DNA from 3 places in the Pantoea folii genome. Region 1 is predicted to be linked to each of the others. Evidence: riboswitches for the same ligand, from Rfam matches in the RefSeq annotation. Region 1 holds a riboswitch; each other region holds the start of a gene.
The links. Region 1 has a riboswitch for thiamine pyrophosphate ahead of thiC (phosphomethylpyrimidine synthase ThiC). Riboswitches for the same ligand answer to the same signal wherever they lie in the genome.
Positions count from the first base shown of each region.

Region 2: it holds a riboswitch for thiamine pyrophosphate, as region 1 does, so the genes downstream of both, AC1MDE_RS02670 (LuxE/PaaK family acyltransferase) here and thiC (phosphomethylpyrimidine synthase ThiC) in region 1, are expected to answer to the same signal.
Region 3: it holds a riboswitch for thiamine pyrophosphate, as region 1 does, so the genes downstream of both, AC1MDE_RS17750 (FAD-dependent oxidoreductase) here and thiC (phosphomethylpyrimidine synthase ThiC) in region 1, are expected to answer to the same signal.

Region 1 covers NZ_JBWXON010000032.1:7,189-13,869, forward strand. The annotation lists gene nudC (NAD(+) diphosphatase) at 1-614, opposite strand, end outside; gene AC1MDE_RS25115 (Rsd/AlgQ family anti-sigma factor) at 703-1,209, shown strand; TPP riboswitch at 1,466-1,566, shown strand; gene thiC (phosphomethylpyrimidine synthase ThiC) at 1,657-3,582, shown strand; gene thiE (thiamine phosphate synthase) at 3,579-4,226, shown strand; gene AC1MDE_RS25130 (aminotransferase-like domain-containing protein) at 4,383-5,837, opposite strand; gene AC1MDE_RS25135 (DUF1127 domain-containing protein) at 6,012-6,200, shown strand; gene rpoC (DNA-directed RNA polymerase subunit beta') at 6,262-6,681, opposite strand, start outside.
Region 2 covers NZ_JBWXON010000001.1:539,777-546,457, reverse strand. The annotation lists gene AC1MDE_RS02680 (cation-transporting P-type ATPase) at 1-216, shown strand, start outside; gene AC1MDE_RS02675 (hypothetical protein) at 687-1,046, opposite strand; TPP riboswitch at 1,595-1,723, shown strand; gene AC1MDE_RS02670 (LuxE/PaaK family acyltransferase) at 1,822-2,904, shown strand; gene AC1MDE_RS02665 (acyl-CoA reductase) at 2,901-4,352, shown strand; gene AC1MDE_RS02660 (3-oxoacyl-ACP reductase) at 4,379-5,146, shown strand; gene AC1MDE_RS02655 (alpha/beta fold hydrolase) at 5,251-6,192, shown strand; gene arsC (glutaredoxin-dependent arsenate reductase) at 6,541-6,681, opposite strand, start outside.
Region 3 covers NZ_JBWXON010000015.1:129,939-136,619, reverse strand. The annotation lists gene AC1MDE_RS17770 (ABC transporter ATP-binding protein) at 1-625, opposite strand, end outside; gene AC1MDE_RS17765 (ThiF family adenylyltransferase) at 622-1,587, opposite strand; gene AC1MDE_RS17760 (thiazole synthase) at 1,597-2,355, opposite strand; gene thiS (sulfur carrier protein ThiS) at 2,359-2,556, opposite strand; gene AC1MDE_RS17750 (FAD-dependent oxidoreductase) at 2,540-3,484, opposite strand; TPP riboswitch at 3,600-3,719, opposite strand; gene AC1MDE_RS17745 (6,7-dimethyl-8-ribityllumazine synthase) at 3,897-4,334, shown strand; gene AC1MDE_RS17740 (metal ABC transporter substrate-binding protein) at 4,611-5,480, shown strand; gene AC1MDE_RS17735 (manganese/iron ABC transporter ATP-binding protein) at 5,477-6,262, shown strand; gene sitC (iron/manganese ABC transporter permease subunit SitC) at 6,246-6,681, shown strand, end outside.

The DNA.
Region 1 (6,681 bases):
ATAAACGCCATCATTAATGAATGCGGGAACGGCCAGGGCTGCGAGGTGACGTAGCGGACATTTTTAACCCGGACGTTGCTCTCTTCCATCACTTCACGCGCGACGGCCTGCTCCAGCGTCTCCCCGACCTCAACAAAGCCAGCTAATACTGTGTAAATGCTGTTGCGATGACGCGCATGGTTGGCCAGCAGAATCTCCTCCCCCCGGCGAATCGCCACGATAATGCACGGCGCGATTTGCGGGTAATAGCGTTCGCGACAGTGGTGACACAGACAGGCAAACTCGCGCTTACTGAGGTGCATTTCGTGGCCGCAGTAGCCACACCAGCGGTGTGAGCGGTAGAATTCGGCGAGTTGAACTCCACGCCCAACCATCTGAAAAAGCCCAACATCTTCGTCGATAAGCTGGCGAACAGAGCCCATATTGTCAGGTCGTGATTCACGTATCAGCCAGACATTCTCCGCCTGCCATTCGCCAATCAAAATCGCGGTTTTTCCAGTCAGGCCAAAATCGCCGGATAAGCCATGCGGCAGTTCACCTTGCGGTAACCAAAGTTTTTGTTCATGGCTGACAATCCACCAGCCAGCGTCTACGCTTGAGATCTCACGTTGCATCTTATTCGTTGTCCTTAGCGTCAAATGGCACGCTGAAATCCTGATGTTAAGTGTGGAATGGATAACTATAACTCACCCGGAGCCCCATATGCTTACCCAGTTAGATGACCTGGCCAGGCGTGTAAGTGGCGGTAATGAACTTGTTGATGCGTGGCTGCGCGCGCGCCGACAGTTGCTTGTCAGCTATTACGCATTAATTGGCATCAAGCCAAACAAAGAGGCGCTCAGTGCCCTGGATGAACAGGCGCTGGATGCGTTTTGTCACGGCCTGGTAGATTACCTCTCAACCGGTCATTTCAGTATTTATGAACGCATTATCAGTGAGATGGAAGGCGATAGCCCACTCATTGCGGCAGCCCAACTCTATCCCGCTCTGGAAGCGAATACCGATCGCATGATGCAACTGTATGACAGCCATCTGCAGCAGGCCATCAACGACGATAACTGCGTAGAATTCCAGAAGGCGTTATCCGAAGTGGGTGAAGTGCTGGAGTCACGCTTCACGCTGGAAGATAAGCTGGTGCAACTCGCCTGGGATAACCAGCTGGCGCGCCCACCGGTCGCCAATGAAAGCAGCATGGCTCGCCCCGCTTAACTTCGGCCCCATGTAAAAAACTTGTTATTCCGAAAAAGCCCTCTTATGCTGAATGGGCTTTTTTATTGAGGCCTATTCACGTTTTTATGCGTCTCTTTAAAGCAATCTAGAGTCAAATTTTGCGATATAAGCGTAGCGTGCGCAGCCAGTTCACGCTCGGACAGCGCGCAGTGGCCGGAGCGTACACGTAGTACGTGACGGACACGAGCACTGCCCAAACGTGAAATGGCAAGCAAAGTAGCTTATATCGTAAAATTCAACCTTGTCGGAGTGCCCTAAGGGGCTGAGACCGTTTATTCGGGATCCGCGGAACCTGATCAGGTTAGTACCTGCGAAGGGAACAAGAGTAGACATTCACAGAGCGATGCGTGTTGGCGCCCGGCATCGTCCCTGTTACTCCTTCCGAACTCTGGACAAGCAACTTCCCCTTAATTCAGGAAATTTGCTATGTCTGTTGCTAAAACTTCTCGTCGTGAACAACGTGCACAAGCGCAGGAATTTATCGATTCGCTGCAAGGCACCGCTTTCCCCAATTCAAAACGTATCTGGATTACCGGCAGCCGAGCGGATATCCGTGTGCCGATGCGCGAAATCCAGCTTAGCCCTACACACATCGGTGGCACAAAAGAGAATCCACAGTATGAGCACAACGAACCAGTGCCGGTATATGACACGGCAGGTGCTTATGGCGACCCCGCGGCCACCATTGATGTGCATCGGGGATTAGACCGATTGCGTGAAAACTGGATCGCTGAACGCGATGACAGCGAAGCGATCCACCAGTTGAGTTCGCAATACACTCAGCAACGCTTAGCCGATGAAGGGCTGGATCACCTGCGCTTCGAGCAGTTACCGCAGCCGCGTCGTGCCAAAGCTGGCCGCTGCGTCACACAGCTGCATTACGCACGTCAGGGCATGATTACACCCGAGATGGAATTTATTGCGGTGCGAGAAAACATGGGCCGCGAACGTATTCGTGGTGAAGTGCTACTGCAACAGCACCCGGGCCACAGTTTTGGTGCCAATCTGCCGGAAAACATCACCGCCGAATTTGTGCGCCAGGAAGTTGCCAGCGGCCGCGCTATCATACCCTCCAATATTAATCACCCCGAATCCGAGCCGATGATCATTGGCCGTAACTTTCTGGTGAAGGTGAACGCCAATATAGGCAACTCAGCGGTGAGCTCATCGATCGAAGAGGAAGTGGAGAAACTGGTGTGGTCAACACGCTGGGGGGCGGATACCGTGATGGACCTCTCCACAGGCCGCTATATCCATGAAACGCGCGAGTGGATTTTGCGAAACAGCCCGGTGCCGATTGGTACTGTGCCCATTTATCAGTCACTGGAGAAAGTGAATGGCGTGGCGGAAGACCTTAACTGGGAGATTTTCCGCGATACCCTGCTCGAGCAAGCAGAACAGGGGGTGGATTACTTCACTATTCACGCTGGTGTGCTGCTGCGCTATGTGCCGATGACGGCTAATCGTCTGACCGGTATTGTCTCGCGTGGTGGTTCGATCATGGCGAAATGGTGCCTGTCACATCATCAAGAGAGTTTCCTCTATCTGCATTTCCGCGAGATCTGTGAAATCTGCGCCGCCTATGATGTCGCGCTCTCACTCGGTGATGGCCTGCGTCCGGGATCGATTCAGGACGCCAACGATGAAGCCCAGTTTGCCGAGTTGCATACCTTAGGTGAGTTGACCAAGATCGCCTGGGAATACGATGTGCAGGTAATGATTGAAGGTCCAGGCCATGTGCCAATGCAGATGATCCGCCGCAACATGACCGAACAGTTAGAGCACTGTCACGAAGCGCCGTTTTACACGCTTGGCCCACTGACCACCGATATCGCCCCCGGGTACGATCATTTTACCTCCGGCATTGGTGCCGCGATGATTGGTTGGTTTGGCTGCGCCATGCTGTGCTACGTCACACCGAAAGAGCACCTCGGTTTGCCGAATAAAGAAGATGTTAAGCAGGGGCTGATTACCTACAAGATCGCCGCGCATGCAGCCGATCTGGCTAAGGGCCATCCCGGCGCTCAGATCCGTGATAACGCCATGTCGAAAGCACGCTTTGAATTCCGTTGGGAGGATCAGTTCAATCTGGCGCTCGATCCGCATACGGCACGCGCTTATCACGATGAGACATTGCCGCAGGAATCGGGCAAAGTGGCTCACTTCTGCTCAATGTGCGGTCCAAAATTCTGTTCGATGAAAATTACCCAGGAAGTGCGCGAATATGCTGCTCGCCAGCAGGCAGAAGCCCAGCCCATTGAAATTGGCATGGCGCAGATGTCGGATGCCTTCCGCAGCCGTGGTGGCGAGCTTTATCACGCCGCCGATGCCCTTAAAGAGGAAAAAGTATGACCGATGCCTTTCCAGCCACGGCCCCGAAACTGGGGCTGTACCCTGTTGTTGATAGCGTAGAGTGGATTGCACGCTTACTGGAGGCTGGCGTTCGCACCATCCAGTTGCGCATCAAAGATTGCCAGGATCATGAAGTAGAAGACGCAGTGCGCGAGGCAATTGCGCTGGGCAAGCAGTATCGTGCACGCCTGTTTATCAACGATTACTGGCGATTAGCGATTAAATATAACGCCTATGGCGTGCATCTTGGTCAGGAAGATTTGGACGTGGCTAATCTGGACGCTATCCGCCAGGCAGGTTTGCGTCTTGGGTTATCGACTCATGATGATGCCGAGTTGGACCGCGCGCTGGCGCTGCGTCCTTCCTACATTGCACTGGGACACATTTACCCTACGCAAACCAAAGATATGCCTTCCGAACCACAGGGTGTTATAGAACTGAAACGCCACATGGCACGGTTGCAGGATATACCGACTGTGGCGATTGGCGGTATATCCCTTGCGCGCGTACCTGAAGTTTTGGCCACTGGCGTTGGAAGCGTTGCCGTGGTGAGCGCCATTACTCAGGCGGGAGACTGGCGTCAGGCGACACAGGAGCTGCTGGCACTGGTTGAAGCTGGAACCCAGCCTGCAGAAGCGCTGTAACGTCATGCAAACTTGGTGGATTGGCTGGAAGCTCACGCGCAGCCGGCTTTTTGCGGGCTGGCGTGAATTTCCGTTCAGGATAAAGTGTGCCTGCCCGCTGTCGCTGGCAGTGGGCCAGGGCTGGTCTACCTCTCTCTCCAGCCCTGCCTTTCTACTCTAATCAGTCAGGGAAGGAGCCTGTTCCGTTTCGATATGACAGGCGTGCATGGCCTGCTCCACCGCAGCGCCAAGCTGGGCGATGGCCTGTTCAGTTTGCTCATTGATGGGCAAACCATAATTGAGGCGCAAGCAGTTGCGATATTTTCCCGAGGCAGAAAACAGTGATCCGACAGCGACCTGAATGTTCAACGTGCGCAATTCGCCGTTTAGCCGAACCGCATCAAACGCTTCAGGTAATTCAATCCACATCAGGAAGCTGCCCTGCGGACGCGAGACACAGATTCCGCACGGGAAATAGTGGCGTACCCAGCAGCTAAAAGTCTCGTAGTTACGTTGATAAACCTGGCGCATCCGGCGTAAATGCGGCCCATAGTGACCAAGACGAATAAATTCGGCCACCGCATGTTGCGGCTGTGTGGCTGTTGAACCCGTGCCGATATATTTCATATGCAAGACGCGATCGCGATAGCGTCCAGGTGCCACCCAGCCAACACGTAACCCGGGAGCCAGCGTCTTAGAGAATGAACTACACAACAACACCCTGCCATCCATATCCAAAGATTTAATGGTAATGGGACGTGGATACTCCCATGCCAATTCACCGTAGACATCGTCTTCAATAATCGCGGCATCAAAGCGCTGTGCCAGTGCCAGCAACGCACGCTTGCGCGCCTCGGGCATGATAAATCCGAGTGGATTATTGCAATTTGGCACTACTACCACGGCTTTAATGGGCCACTGCTCGAATGCCAACTCCAGAGCTTCGAGGCTAATGCCCGTCACCGAATCGGTAGGGATTTCAATGGCACGGATACCAAGCCCGCGCAGAGTCTGCATCGTGCCATGAAATGTCGGAGATTCAACGGCGATAATATCACCCGGTTCACACACCGCACGGATCGACACGGACAGCGCTTCATGGCAGCCCGTGGTGATCACAATATCCTCTGCGGTGAGCTGACAACCGCTATCGATAGTTAAGCGTGCGACCTGCTCACGCAAGGCCGCAACGCCTAACAGACTGTCATAATTGAGCTGGTCAAGATCCTGCTTCTGCGCCATTCGGCTCTGAATTTTCCATAATGGCTTCAATGTCGGCTGGGTAAGGTCTGGCATGCCGCTACCTAATTGCAGCACGTTACCGCTGTTGCGGCTGCTTAATAATTCCAGCACCGATTCCCACTGGGTGATCTCGACGGGGCGTTGTACGGGGCGGGTTAACGCAGGAACAGGAGGCGTGGCTTTGCGCGTCGCAACGAAATAGCCAGAGCGCGGCTGCGGCACAATAAGCTGTTTCTCTTCTAGCAGGTGATACGCCTGCTGCACGGTACTGATGCTCACACCGTGTTCAATACTCAGTGTGCGCACTGAGGGTAAGCGCTCGCCGCTACGGTAGAGTCCCTGCTCAATCCTGTCTGAGAGCAAGCAAGCCAGATGTTGGTAACGCGTCATCGTATGATTCCCCTCGAGTTCACTGAATCTAAATCAGTACAGATCATCCCTTTTTTTACCATTCAGATCCTATGATGCGCAATCTGTATGTTAATAATAAGTGATTTTTGAATCTGTATTGAAATGCACAAGAACTGGACAATACCTCACAGACAACTGATGAGGGCATTCATAATGGAATTCGATCAAAACCGCGCAGCAAAACCATTTGATGTAACGTTACTGGACATGGTTCGCGGTGCAGGGCGCGCCATCAAGAGATGGCACGCGCGCCGTGAGACACAAAAAATTCTGTCTCACTTAAGCGATGCACAACTGCGCGACATTGGCCTGACCCGCCACGATATCTGCCGTAAGGGCTGATTAAAGACGAAAAAAAACCCTGCCGAGGCAGGGTTTTTTATGGGTCAGCTTTCGCAGACGATTATTCGTCGTCGCTACCGCCAAGACCGGCGTTCAGCAGTTCAGCCAGGCTCGCAGAGGCTTCATCCGCAGTAACCTGCGGTGCAACCGGTGTTTCACCTACAGAACGGCGACGCATACGATCCTGATGGTAAGCATAACCGGTACCGGCTGGGATCAGACGACCCACGATCACGTTCTCTTTCAGGCCGCGCAGTTCATCACGCTTGCCTGCTACTGCTGCTTCGGTCAGGACACGCGTGGTCTCCTGGAACGATGCTGCAGAGATGAACGATTCGGTAGCCAGTGACGCTTTGGTGATACCCAGCAGATCGCGCATAAAGGTTGCGCCGATTTTGCCGTTCGCTTCGAGGTCGCGGTTAGCGATCTTGATGCGAGAGTATTCAGCCTGCTCACCTTCCAGGAACTCGGTGCTGCCCGC
Region 2 (6,681 bases), on a different contig from region 1:
AGCAAAGGGCTGCTGATGAACAAAGGGATCTGGATCGTCAGCGCGGTGCTGCTGGTGCTGCAACTGCTGATCATCTACGCGCCATTTATGCAGCTGCTATTCGGTACCACTGGACTGCCATTCCGTTATTGGGTGATCACCTTCATCATCGGTTTCGTGATGTTCCTGATTGTAGAAGTTGAGAAACCGCTCACCCGCCGATTCAGAACGGCTTGAGTCTGCTGCCGCCCGTCACGCTGGTGTCAGCGAGGCGGGCGGTGTTTAAGACGATACATGTTGATTTCGGGCCAAAAGATGGGATTTAAACGTTGCAGGACATTTGCTGTCATCAAGTCAGAGAGGAAAGTGTCGCACGGGCTCGACAACCTTCACCGGTTTCTTTCTCTTTGGTTTTGTCGCCCTGCACAGTGCTGGCATAGCTGCCTTAGATTTTTCTGGCTCGATAGTCTTATTCACAGTGATACAGCACGGGCAGTAATGAACATTCGCATATTGCGCTGCGGCGACGGTTAATGCCTGGCTGTGGTTATACATACTGCCAATAAACGCCCGTGAATCGATACCGGGTAACTGTTCACATCCTGCGGTATGCAACAGCAAGCCCCTGCGGGCGTGATCGCAGACGTAATATTTCGTTGCCTTATACATGGTTTTTTATCCGTTTGCTGTGTGAGTCAATGGACTCATTAAAGTTTATCGTATTCAATATCTTGTAAATTTGAACATCTCACTACGGCCTGAAACTCAGATTGCCCACGATGGCTCGCCAAAGTAAACGGAACGATAATACGTGTACCATTTTTTGCTACGCTTTCGTTGTGGAACAGAAGAGAGCCCAGGGTGATTCTATTTTTTCCAAACATCTCGGTATGGGATTTATTGAGGAGACCTTTCTCTACGGCAATAACCGCATCACGACTGTGAACGGTCACACAGGCTATTTCATCTTTTTGATTTTCTACGTTCCGCGAATATACCTCATAACCCGACGCAGACAAAATAATCCCCAGGGCACCGAGTGCTCCAACCTTAGCGGAAGTCTTCATTTTAAATTCCCTTAAGTGCTTCACAAACAGTCTCTGGTCTAACTAACGGAAAATCAAGACTATTTCTGGTTTATTTGATGAAATGAATTGATGTGTATTGCAGATGCCGCCTGGTCATTATCTGATAATGGTTGGGATAAAATCTGAATATTACGTACCACAAAAAAATCCTGTGAGATTTATTGAAGAGGGACTCGAACAAATAAAACGGGCATTAAAGCTAAAGTACATCAAATATCCTGGTTAATAACTTGTTAATGGTAGAGTTATGGCATTCTCATGACATTTTTTCCTGGATTAATGCTGAGGCCAGAAGTATCTGATGATAAAAACTCACAGCTCGCTCATTCAGCAGGGCTATTCACATTAATCAATGAATCACCGCGAAGCTGAAACGCTCGTCGTGCATCTGGTCAGATAAAAAGATCAGTGTGTTAAAACAGCAAATGGTTTAACCTTTAACGACCGTCTGCAGTAGATTTAAAGTAAGCTTAATAAAATCAGTGAGTTGATTGACGTTTTATTGAGCGGCCTTTTGATTGACTGCGACCTGTTCCAGGGGGTGCCCGGTTAGCGGGCTGAGATTCTACCCGCCAGCGTTTTCGCGTTGGCAACGTGGTGACCCTACGAACCTGATCCGGCTAATACCGGCGTAGGGAGCGGAACACAGGGCGACACTGCGTCCTGATCCCATCTTTGTGCTTGTAGCGGACAGACTCTACTCATCAGGCCCGGCCTGAGAAATTTCGCGCAATCGCAACTGGTGGACTCGCCCATGACTGAAGCTGCTTTGATCGACGCTTTGCTCACCTTTCTTCAGCGTCAGGATACAACCGACGACGACTTTAACCGCATGGCGCTTGCCGTCTTCGCGTACCAATTTGAACACAACCTCCCTTATCGCCGTTTCGCCATGCAGCGCGGTCGCACACCGTTTATGGTGAAAAACTGGCGTGCCATCCCGGCAATTCCCATTACCGCGTTTAAGGATCTGACGCTGAGCTGCCATGCCACCGATGACGTCGAAGCGGTATTTATGACCAGCGGAACCACCGGCACGGTGAAAGGTCGCAGCTATCATCCGACGCTTGACGTCTGGAAATGCTCGATGATGCAGAATTTCAGCCAGCGCTTTATGGCGGGCGAAGAGCGGATTCGCATGGGCATTTTGTTCCCTGATAATCGGGCGCTGCCCAACTCTTCGCTGGCCCATTACCTGACATTAGCGGTGGAAAAATTTGGCACCGCCGAGAGCGAAGTGCTGTTGGATGACAGCGGTATCGCGATGGATCGCCTGTTTGCTGCGTTGGAGCAGGCTGAAGCACAGGGCGAACCTTATGCGCTGCTGGGCGCGAGCTACAGCTTTGTCCATCTGCTCGACGAACTGCAGCGCCAGGGGCGACATTTTGCATTACCCGCTGGAAGCCGAATTTTGGATACCGGTGGATTTAAGGGGCAATCCCGTGAGATTGAGGCCGAGCAGTTTTACGCCGAGCTGAGTGCGGCGTTGGGCGTGCCGCGCACGCACTGCATCAACATGTACGGCATGACCGAACTGAGCAGCCAGTTTTATGACGATGGCAACGTTGCCTGTCCCTCGGTGAAATCCGGCCCGCACTGGATCCGCACCCGCGTGGTCAATCCACTCACAGGCGATGAAGTGCCCGAAGGCGAGATGGGCGTGCTGGTGCACCATGATCTGGCTCATTTCAATTCAGTGTCTGCCTTACTGACCGAGGATGCTGGCCGCGCGGTCACTGGCGGCTTCCATCTGCTAGGCCGGGTCACCGGAGCGGATGCGAAGGGCTGTTCGCTGGCGATGGAAGAGTTCCTGGCTGCTGCGCAGGGTGCAGTGTGAAAGAGGTCGCGGGTTATCTACCGGGATGTTTATCACCTGAAGGGGTGCAGTGGCGCACGCTGAGTTTTAGCCATCACGGCCAGCATCTGGATGTCGACGTGCCCGATCTGAATCCGGCACAAATTACACTTCTCAGCGCACATCTGCGCGATCACGCTCGCGCTTATCTCACAACGCTGAGCGTGGCGAAGATCGTCGCAATTATTGATGAGGCCATTGCGCGTTTGCTGGATCGAAACCATCCATTGCGCCGCAAGGCCGAAATGCTGCTGGCGATTGTCACCGGTTATGACGCCGAGATGATTCGCCTTGGGCTTACCGGATACCTTAAAACTTTTCGACAGCCGCAGCTCAAGCGCTTTTTAACCGAGGACTTTAACGATCCACAGCTGCTGGATGATTTTCAGCCGCGACCTAATGGCGGCTTCGCACGGGCATTTGGCCCGGACCTGCTCATGCATATCTGGGCAGGAAATGTGCCGGGTCTACCGCTGTGGAGTCTGATTTGTGGATTGCTGGTGAAAGCGGGCAGCGTGGGCAAACTGCCTGGTGCCGAACCGCTGATGGCGGGCTGGTTCGCGCAACTGCTGGCTGAAATCGATCCCCAACTTGGCGAATGCCTGGCGGTAGTGTGGTGGAAAGGCGGCGAAGCCGAAGCAGAAAAACACTGGTTAACACAGCCTGACGTGGTGATGGCTTACGGTGGTAATGCCGCGCTGGCTGCAATCAAACACCAACTGCCGGTCACCACGCGTTTTCTGCCGCACGGCCATAAAATCAGCGTGGGACTGGTGGCGCGTTCGGCACTGGATACAAGGCAGGGCGTCTATCTGGCGCAGCGCGCGGCCTATGACGTCATGCGCTATGACCAGGCGGGCTGTTACTCACCGCAAATGCTGTTCGTTGAACGCGGCGGGCGCATCACGCCGCAGGAATTCGCGGAGTACATCGCCCATGAACTGCGAGCGCTGGCGCGCAAATATCCGCGTCGAGTGCTGTCTTCGGCTGAAGTTAATAGCGTGGCAACCTGGCGCAGCCGTGAAGAGATTCGCGCGTTGCAGGACGATCGCATCCTGTTCGGCGAGGCAATGGACAATTGGTCGGTGGTGGTAGTAGATGGCCCCGAAGCTCTGATGCCGTCGGCACTCGGACGCACGCTTAAAGTGGTGGCCGTTGATGAGATTGAGGATGCGATTGCATTGATTTCTCAGCAGAAAATTTATCTGCAAACGGCGGCGGTGGCGGCCACACCACGCGAGCTGTTTGGTCTCGCCGCGCGGCTAGGGCAAGCCGGTATCACCCGTATTACTGCCTTTGGCAGCATGACATCGCCTGCCGCCGGATGGCATCACGATGGCCGCTTTAGCCTGCTGGATCTGGTCACCTTTACGGAAATAGAGGCATCTGCTGAAACTGCCGCTGAGCGCTTCGCGCCCTATGCGGATTGAATCCACGTTTTTACAGAAGGTAAACGATGAAATTTGCTGATCAAACGATTCTGGTGACGGGTGCGAGTCGGGGTATTGGTGCAGCTATCGCGCAGGCTTTCGCCGCTGAGGGTGCGCTGGTGGTGGTGAACTACCTGCGCAGTGAAGCTGCCGCGATGGAAGTGGTAAAGCGCTGTGAAGCACTGGGCGGTTCGGCCATCGCCATTCGAGCCGATGTCACCTCAGCAGAGCAGGTAGCGGCAATGATGGAGCAGATCGCTAACACCATGGGTCGTCTGGATGCGGTGGTGAACAATGCTTTCGCGCCTTATGTTTTCGATACCGACAATCGACAGCGATTTTGGGAAACGTCATGGCAGGGCTACCAGAGCCAGTTTGACGGTGCCGTCGGCGCGGCCTACAACGTCTGCCAGGCCGCGTTGCCGCTGATGCGCTCACGCACACGCGGCAGCATTATCAATCTTTCCAGCGATCTGGTGGCGCGTCCGTCTGTTCCTTACCACGATTACGTCACGGCGAAATCCGCATTAATAGGCTTTAGCCGTTCACTCGCCGCTGAACTGGGGCCGCTGGGGATTCGCGTGAACTGTGTTGCGCCGGGTCTGGTCTATCCCACGGATGCCAGCAGTGCGACGCGAGAAGACGTGCGCGATTTTATCACCGCACAAACGCCGCTGCGCCGAATTGCCGAGCCAGTGGATGTCGCCGGTCCGGTGATGTTTTTAGCCTCAGAATGGAGCGAGTTTGTCACCGGGCAAACGCTGTATGTGGATGGCGGGTTGGTAATGGGATGACGGGGGACGAACGCTGATATTGTTGGCAGCACGATGGGTTAACGTTAGTCTGATCACTGATGTATCAATTTGCTAACGCCGCTTAACGTAAACAGGGAGGTTTAATGAATACCGCAACTATCCGCGCCGTCATCGGTGGAACGCTTTTAATGGCGTCGAGCTTAGTATCGGCGTCTGCCGCACAGCCATTGCCTGTGCCTCCAGAATATCCGAACTCACAGCGAATCTCTGTAGAGAGGCAAGGGGCGGGAACGGATGTCATACTGATTCCGGGGCTGGCGTCATCGCGCGACGTTTGGGCCGATTTATCCGCAAAATTACGCAAGAACCATCGCATTCATCTTATCGAGCTTGCAGGCTTTGCGAGTACGCCTGCCATTGCCAACCCGGACGGAAAAATAATGGCTCCGGCAGTTGACGCCATCGCTGCATATATTCACGGCCAGCACATCAAGGGTCCGGCGATCATTGGCCATTCCCTTGGGGGAGAAATGGCATTGATGCTGGCTGCTCGTCATCCTGACCTGGTGGGGCGCGTGATGGTCGTTGATGCGTTGCCGTTCTATTCATTGATGTTCAATCCAGCGGCGACCAGCGAAACGGTCGCCCCGCAGGCCACTGCTACGCGAAATTTAATTTTGGGGCAGTCGCTGGAGCAATTTTCCGAGTTTCAGAAAGCATCCATCGCCCGTTTAGCGAAGATCGAGGCGGTGAGGCCAGCACTGGTGGCGGCAGGAATCCATTCCGACCGTAAAACCATTGCCGATGCCGTGTATGAAGTGATGATCACCGATTTGCGTCCCGAACTTGGCAGCATTAAAGCGCCGATTGAGGTCGTATATGCGTATGACACGCTATTCGGCGTACCTGCAGTCAGCGTGGATGCGATGTACCGTCAAGCCTATGCTTCTGCACCCGATATCCACTTCACACGGATCGATGACAGTTTTCACTTTGTGATGCTTGATCAGCCTGAGCGGTTTTCCGACGCGGTTGAGTCGTTTTTGAATGGCGATGTAAGCCAGATGCAGTCGCAAACTGATTGAGATTTTGGGAGGAACGGCCGGAATGGACCGTTGCTTCGGTGCATTAGAGTGTATGGCGCAGATATTGCGCGGGATGCATGTCTGATGTGAAGGAGATGTGGGGATGAGACGGTATGGTCCGCTTTGAGCGCAGGCTGTGTGAAAACTCTGCCCCAAAACTGAAGTGCGCGCATCTACGCAAAATCTGGCAATGCCCGACTGGCTGGCTGAGCCAGATTTTAAGTATGAGCGCAGTTTTCATCCCTGTTTTTGGCACTTTAAGCGACCAAAACAGTTTTCACACAGCCTGAGCGAGGAGTGGACACCTGCATCAAGTAAAAAGGTGCCCGTTAATCTTAAGTGAATAGATTACTTAACCCGCTTCCCCGTTTCGTCAGTAACCTGTTCACCATCCTCTTTCTTAAATGCTCCTTGCTGAGGCTCCTGCAGTATATCCAGTACGACTTCGGAAGGTCTGCACAGGCGGGTTCCAAAGGGGGTCACGACGAT
Region 3 (6,681 bases), on a different contig from region 1:
CACCCGCAGGCACCGGCCAGCTTTCAACCGCTAACGGCTGGCCATGCAACAGCACGATGTCATCGGCCATACGGCAGGCTTCGAGCGGATCGTGCGTAACCAGCAGCACCGTTTTGCCCTTGAGCAGCGTGGCAGTCAGGGTTTGCAGACTGAGTTTGGTCATCACATCCAGCGTGGCGAAGGGCTCATCCATCAGCACCACTTCGCGTTGGGCATACAGTGTACGTGCCAGTGCCACACGCTGCCGCATCCCGCCTGAAAGCTTATCCGGTGAGGCTTGCGCCACCTCACTCAGCTTTACCTGCTCAAGCAGCGCCAACGCACGCGCGCGGTCCGATTTTTCACCGTTGAGCCGAGCGGAAAGCATCACGTTTTCCAGCACCGTCAGCCACGGATACAACAAATCCTGTTGCCCCATCCACGCCACTTTGCCCGGTAAGCCACTGATTTCGCCCTGTTGTGGCTGCAACAAACCTGCCACCAGCCGCAATAAGGTGCTTTTCCCAATGCCGCTGCGCCCCAACAGCACGGTGGTTTTACCGCCGCGCAGTTGCAGATTGAGTTGCTGGCACAGCGCCTGTTCGCCCCAGCTAAAGGTGATGTCATTAAATCCGATCGGATTCATAGTCGCTTTGCCGCCAACATTGCCAGACGGGTAAACCCTCGCGCTTCCAACACCGAGGCCGCCTGCGCCGCGCGAATGCCGCTGGCACACACCAGCACGATGCGCCGATCCTGCGGCGGCTGCCAATCGACTATGGCGTGCGGCAGAATGCGTTCGACGATGTTCGCTACGCTGACGGGGGCTTCTTCCACACTGCGCAACTCGACAATGCAATCATCTTTCGTCAGCAGTTGCTCATCGATAAAGGGCACGCTGTTTTCTGGCTCTTCCGCGCCGTCAAAACGAAATGCGCGCATATGCCAGTTGATGAAGTCGCAGTTGATCACACTGCCGAGGGGTGAAGGTTGCAGATCCAACAGCACGCTGAGTGCCATCTGCGCCTGCATTGCACCCAAAGTCGCCACTGCCGGTCCCATCACGCCTGCGATGTTGCAGTTGGCTGCGGAGGCGGGTAAGCGTGGAAACAGTGCCCGATAGCTCGGCGCGCTGCCGCAGAAGCCACCGACGTAGCCCTGACGACCTAATACTGATGCACTGATCAAAGGAATCTGCGTTGCCATACAGGCGTCGGAGAGTTGATAGGTCACCGCGAAGTTATCAGCGGCATCAATCACCAGATCGATATCCGTGAGGAGGTGCGGCAGATCGCTGGCGCCGATAGCCCGTGGCACCACCTCTATCTGCACCTCGGGATTACGTTGCACCAGCGCCTGTTGCGCACGTGCTGCCTTGCTGTGACCGATGTCCTGCATCGTAAACAGCGTCTGGCGATGAAGATTGTGTAAGGCCACTTCATCGTCGTCACACAGGCGGATAAAACCGACGCCTGCGCCAACCAGCTGCGGCAGTAATGTAGCGCCCAACCCGCCTGACCCCACCACCAGGACGCACGCATCCGCCAGCTTTTGCTGACCTTCGACACCGATTTCCGGCAGCATCATCTGCCGTTGATAGCGATCCATGATGGCTCCTTAACTCAAACTCGCCAGACCGAAGATCGGTGTTGAAGCTGCCGCCATATCCCGTTTCTCCATCAAACCAGCACTGCGTGCGGCCTGTCCCGCTTCAATCGCCAGCCGGAAACCGTTCGCCATGCCAACCGGATCGCCGGCTTTCGCCACCGCGGTATTGAGCAGGATGCCATCGAAGCCCATCTCCATCGCCTGTGCGGCCTGTGATGGCGCACCGATGCCTGCATCAATTATCAACGGGATGTCGCTGAACCATGCCCGCATCGCGCGTAATCCTTCAATGTTGCGCAGGCCCTGCCCGGAACCGATCGGCGCGCCCCACGGCATCAGCAGTTCACAACCGGCTTCCAGCAGCTTCTCACCGACGATCAAATCTTCGGTGGTGTACGGGAAGACCTGAAAACCGTCCGCACACAGGATGCGTGCCGCTTCAACCAGCGCAAAAGGATCGGGCTGGAGCGTGTCGGCATGCCCGATCACCTCCAGTTTGATCCACGAGGTGTTGAACAGTTCGCGCGCCATCTGCGCGGTGGTCACCGCCTCTTTCACCGTGTGACAGCCTGCGGTATTGGGTAGCACGCGAATATCCAGCCCGGTCAGCAGCTCGCGAAAAGCCGCGCCCGCCGCGCCTTCACGACGCAAACTCACGGTGATGATTTCCGTGCCAGAGGCGGCAATGGCCTGTTGCAGAATCGCCGGTGATGGATAGCCCGCGGTGCCAAGCAGAAAACGTGACTGCGGATCGAAATCGTAAAACATGTTTCAACCTCCCTGCATCGGGGACAAGACTTCCAACTGACAGCCCTCTTCCAGCTGCTGGCTGCTGTACTGACTTTTAGGCACAAAGTTGCCGTTGAAAGCGCTGGCAACGCATGCGGCATCAATTTGCTGCTCGATCAGCAATTCGCTGAGCGTGCTGGCCTCAGTGCGGATCGCCCGGCCGTTAAGCTGAATATTCATAGGATTGTTCCCCGAAAAGGCGCTGCATCAGCTGTTCTGCCATCATTGGCGCCAGCAGAAAACCGTGGCGATACATGCCGTTAAGATAATAAGTGTCGTTTTGATAATGGATTTCTGGCAGGTTGGCCGGATAAGCAGGACGTAAACCGCTGCCGCTTTCGACTACGCGGGCTTCCGCCAGAGCAGGATGAATAGCGTAGGCCGCGCTGAGCAGTTCCATCATGGCGCGCGCGCTAATCGGGCTGGCATCGTCGCTTTCCACCATGGTGGCGCCGAGCATGAAATGACCATTACGGCGCGGCACCAGATAGCAGGGAAAGCGCGGATGCAAGAGGCGAATCGGACGCGAAAAGTGCACTTCATCGCTGTGCAGAATCACCATCTCGCCACGCACAGCACGCAGGCGCGGAAGGTCGGCTTTGGCATGCATGCCACGACAATCAATCACCCGGCCCGAAGGTTGTATTGCATCAAAACGCACGCCGCGCTGTAACAGCTTTTCGCGCATTTCCGTGAGCGCCAGGCGCGGGTCGAGATGTGCTTCCCCGGCAAAAAACAGCCCACGGGCAAAACGCCCGGCCAGCAACGGTTCAATGTCACCGGGATCGACCCATTGGTGCTTTTCGGTCATGCGCGCAAAACGGTTAAGTTCCTGGCTGTCGCGCGGTGGCGCCACCACCAACGTTCCCTGATGTGCCACGCTGCTGACACGCTGTTGCCACCAGCCAGCGGCGTGTTGCCCGAGAGAGATCACTTCCTGCGGGGCACTTTCAGATTCACACCAGGGTGCAAGCATGCCGCCAGCAAACCAGGAAGCAGGCTGGCGGGAGTCGTCGCCAATGACGTCGACGTCTTCGCCGCGTTCAGCCAGCAGCGTCGCCACGCAGAGACCAGCCACGCCGCAGCCTAATACCGTCCAGCGGCTCACAGCAGGTTATCCGGGATATAAAGGGAATTCACATCGGCCTCTCAGTGTTGACTGAGACCCGCAGATACAGGAGGAGGGAAAGGGCGCGAGCGATCCTCTGCGCCAGACAACACCGGAGCGGTGCTGTCAGTCTTCCTACGCCAGTATCAACTGGGTCAGGTTCAAAGGGTCGCTAAGCCGCGCATTGCGCTTTTAGCCTCTCAGTCTCTTTGGCGAGACTCCCCCGACGCGTCTATTTGTATTGCAGGCGCAGGTCGCCGTCAAGCACGGATTACCGCAGATAGCCATCACGTCATCGCATGGCATTTATCGCTACGTACACGTTCTGGATCGAAAACGTAACATATGGTATACAAAGGCATTATTGCTACTTTTCAAGCGCAAAGAAATTATAGGTGATGTTGGACTCATTATGAAAAATATTAGAATTGCCTTTATTAAAGCCGGTTGGCACAAAGAGATTGTGCACAATGCGTTGGTGGGTTTTGAGCAAGAATTAAAAGCACAGAACGTTGAAGCGGAATTAAAAGTGCTGGAAGTGCCGGGCGCATTTGAAATGCCGCTGCTGGCAAAACGCTTAGCGGAAACCGGTAAATACGACGCGATTGTAGCGGCTGCGCTGGTGGTGGATGGCGGTATCTATCGTCACGATTTCGTTGCTGCAGCCGTGGTTGATGGCCTGATGAACGTTCAGCTGACCACCAATGTGCCAGTGTTCTCTGTCTCACTGACGCCGCACAATTTCCAGCCGGTCGATGTGCTGGAAAACTTCTATACCGAACACTTTATTAAGAAAGGCAAAGAGGCCGCGCGTGCTGCGCTGGCGATTCATAATTTGTCGATCGATTAATTCCCTCTCAGGAACACTTCATTATTCGCGGTGAAGTGTTCTTGCTCTCAATAATACCTCCCTGCCCTTAAGAACAATATGTTCTACGTTATTTCGAAAATCGCATAAGCCACTTTCATTACTCTCCTCTGCTACTTCAACTTACGTAAATTTTTGTCGTAAACAGCAAAAGGTGTACAAAAACACTTCACATTCATAGCATTCACTATAATGTATAGCACATGCTATACTTCTCAGGGGATGACTATGTTGACCAGGCACGTTATATCAGTTGTGATGCTTACACTCGCGATGAGCGCTTCAGCGCTTGCCGCTGACAAACTTAAAGTGGTCACCACTTTCACGGTGATCGCAGACATGGCAAAGAACGTCGCAGGTGATGCCGCCGAAGTGACATCCATCACCAAGCCCGGTGCGGAGATCCATGAATACCAACCAACCCCCGGCGATATTCGTCGCGCGCAGGGTGCCGATTTAATCCTGGTAAACGGTTTTAATCTGGAAATGTGGTTTAGCCGCTTCTATCAGCGCCTGAAAGGCGTGCCGCAAGTCACAGTGACCGAGGGCATTGAACCCTTAGGTATTACCGAGGGACCCTACAACGGCAAACCCAACCCACATGCCTGGATGTCACCAGACAATGCGCTGATTTACGTCGATAACATCCGTAAAGCACTGCAAAAATACGATCCTGCCAATGCCGCCGTTTATCAGGCCAATGCGGATCGCTATAAAACGCAAATCCAGCAAACCCTGGCGCCGATGCGCGCGGAGATTGAAAAACTGCCGGAAAACCAGCGCTGGCTGGTGACCAGTGAGGGCGCTTTTTCCTATCTGGCACGTGATTTGGGTCTGAAAGAACTTTATCTCTGGCCGATCAATGCCGATCAGCAAGGCACACCGCAACAGGTGCGCAAAGTGATTGATGCGGTGAGAGCCAACCACATCCCGACTATCTTCAGCGAAAGCACCATCTCCGCCAAACCGGCTCAACAGGTCGCGCGTGAAGCGGGTATTCACTACGGTGGCGTGCTGTATGTTGACTCTCTCAGCAACAGTGACGGGCCGGTTCCGACCTACCTTGATCTGCTGCGCGTGACCACCGATACCGTAGCCAAAGGCATCACCGCCGGGAGCCAAAAATGACCCTAAACGTGCAGGATGTTAGCGTAACCTACCGCAACGGTCACACTGCGCTGCGTCAGGCATCTTTCTCCGTGCCAGCGGGCAGCATCGCCGCGCTGGTGGGCGTCAACGGCTCCGGGAAATCCACACTGTTTAAGGCCATTATGGGCTTCGTGCCGCTTTCGACGGGTCAGGTCACGCTGGCAGAGATGCCCGCGAAGCGTGCGCTAAAACACAATATCGTCTCCTATGTGCCGCAATCCGAAGAGGTGGACTGGAGCTTCCCGGTGCTGGTGGAAGATGTGGTGATGATGGGCCGCTACGGCTATATGAATATGCTGCGCATCCCGCGTGCGGAGGACAAACGCAGCGTGGATAAAGCGCTGGCGCGCGTCGGGATGAGTGATTACCGCCATCGTCAGATTGGTGAACTCTCCGGCGGGCAGAAAAAACGCGTCTTCCTCGCACGTGCGCTGGCGCAGAGTGGGCAACTCATCCTGCTGGATGAGCCCTTCACCGGCGTCGATGTCAAAACCGAGGCGGCGATCATCACCCTGTTGCAGGAGCTGCGCGATGAAGGCCGCACTATGCTGGTCTCCACGCACGATCTTAACACCATCCCTGATTACTGCGACCGCTGTGTGCTGGTCAAAAACACCGTGCTGGCTAGCGGCTTATTGCATGACACTTTCACCGCTGCCAACCTGGCGCGCACCTTTGATGGTGAGGTGCAGCAGCGCAATGCGGCACTGTTGCAGAAGATAGCCGCACGACCGGGGGCGGATCATGTCGTGGATTATTGAGCCCTTCGGTTATCAATACATGCTGAATGCGATGTGGATCGCCGCACTGGTAGGGGCGATTTGCGCGTTTCTTTCCTGCTTTCTGATGCTGAAAGGCTGGTCGCTGATTGGTGATGCGCTATCCCATTCGATTGTGCCGGGTGTGGCTGGCGCTTACATGCTGGGCCTGCCCTTCTCGCTTGGTGCCTTTCTCTCCGGCGGACTGGCGGCGGGCAGCATGCTGTTCCTTAACCAGCGTACACGCCTGAAAGAGGATGCGATCATCGGACTGATCTTCTCCTCCTTCTTCGGCATCGGGCTCTTTCTGGTGTCACTCAATCCGACGTCGGTCAATATTCAAACCATAATGCTGGGCAACATCCTCGCGGTGGCGCCCGCCGATATCTGGCAGCTCGGCACCATCGGCGTGGTGACGCTGA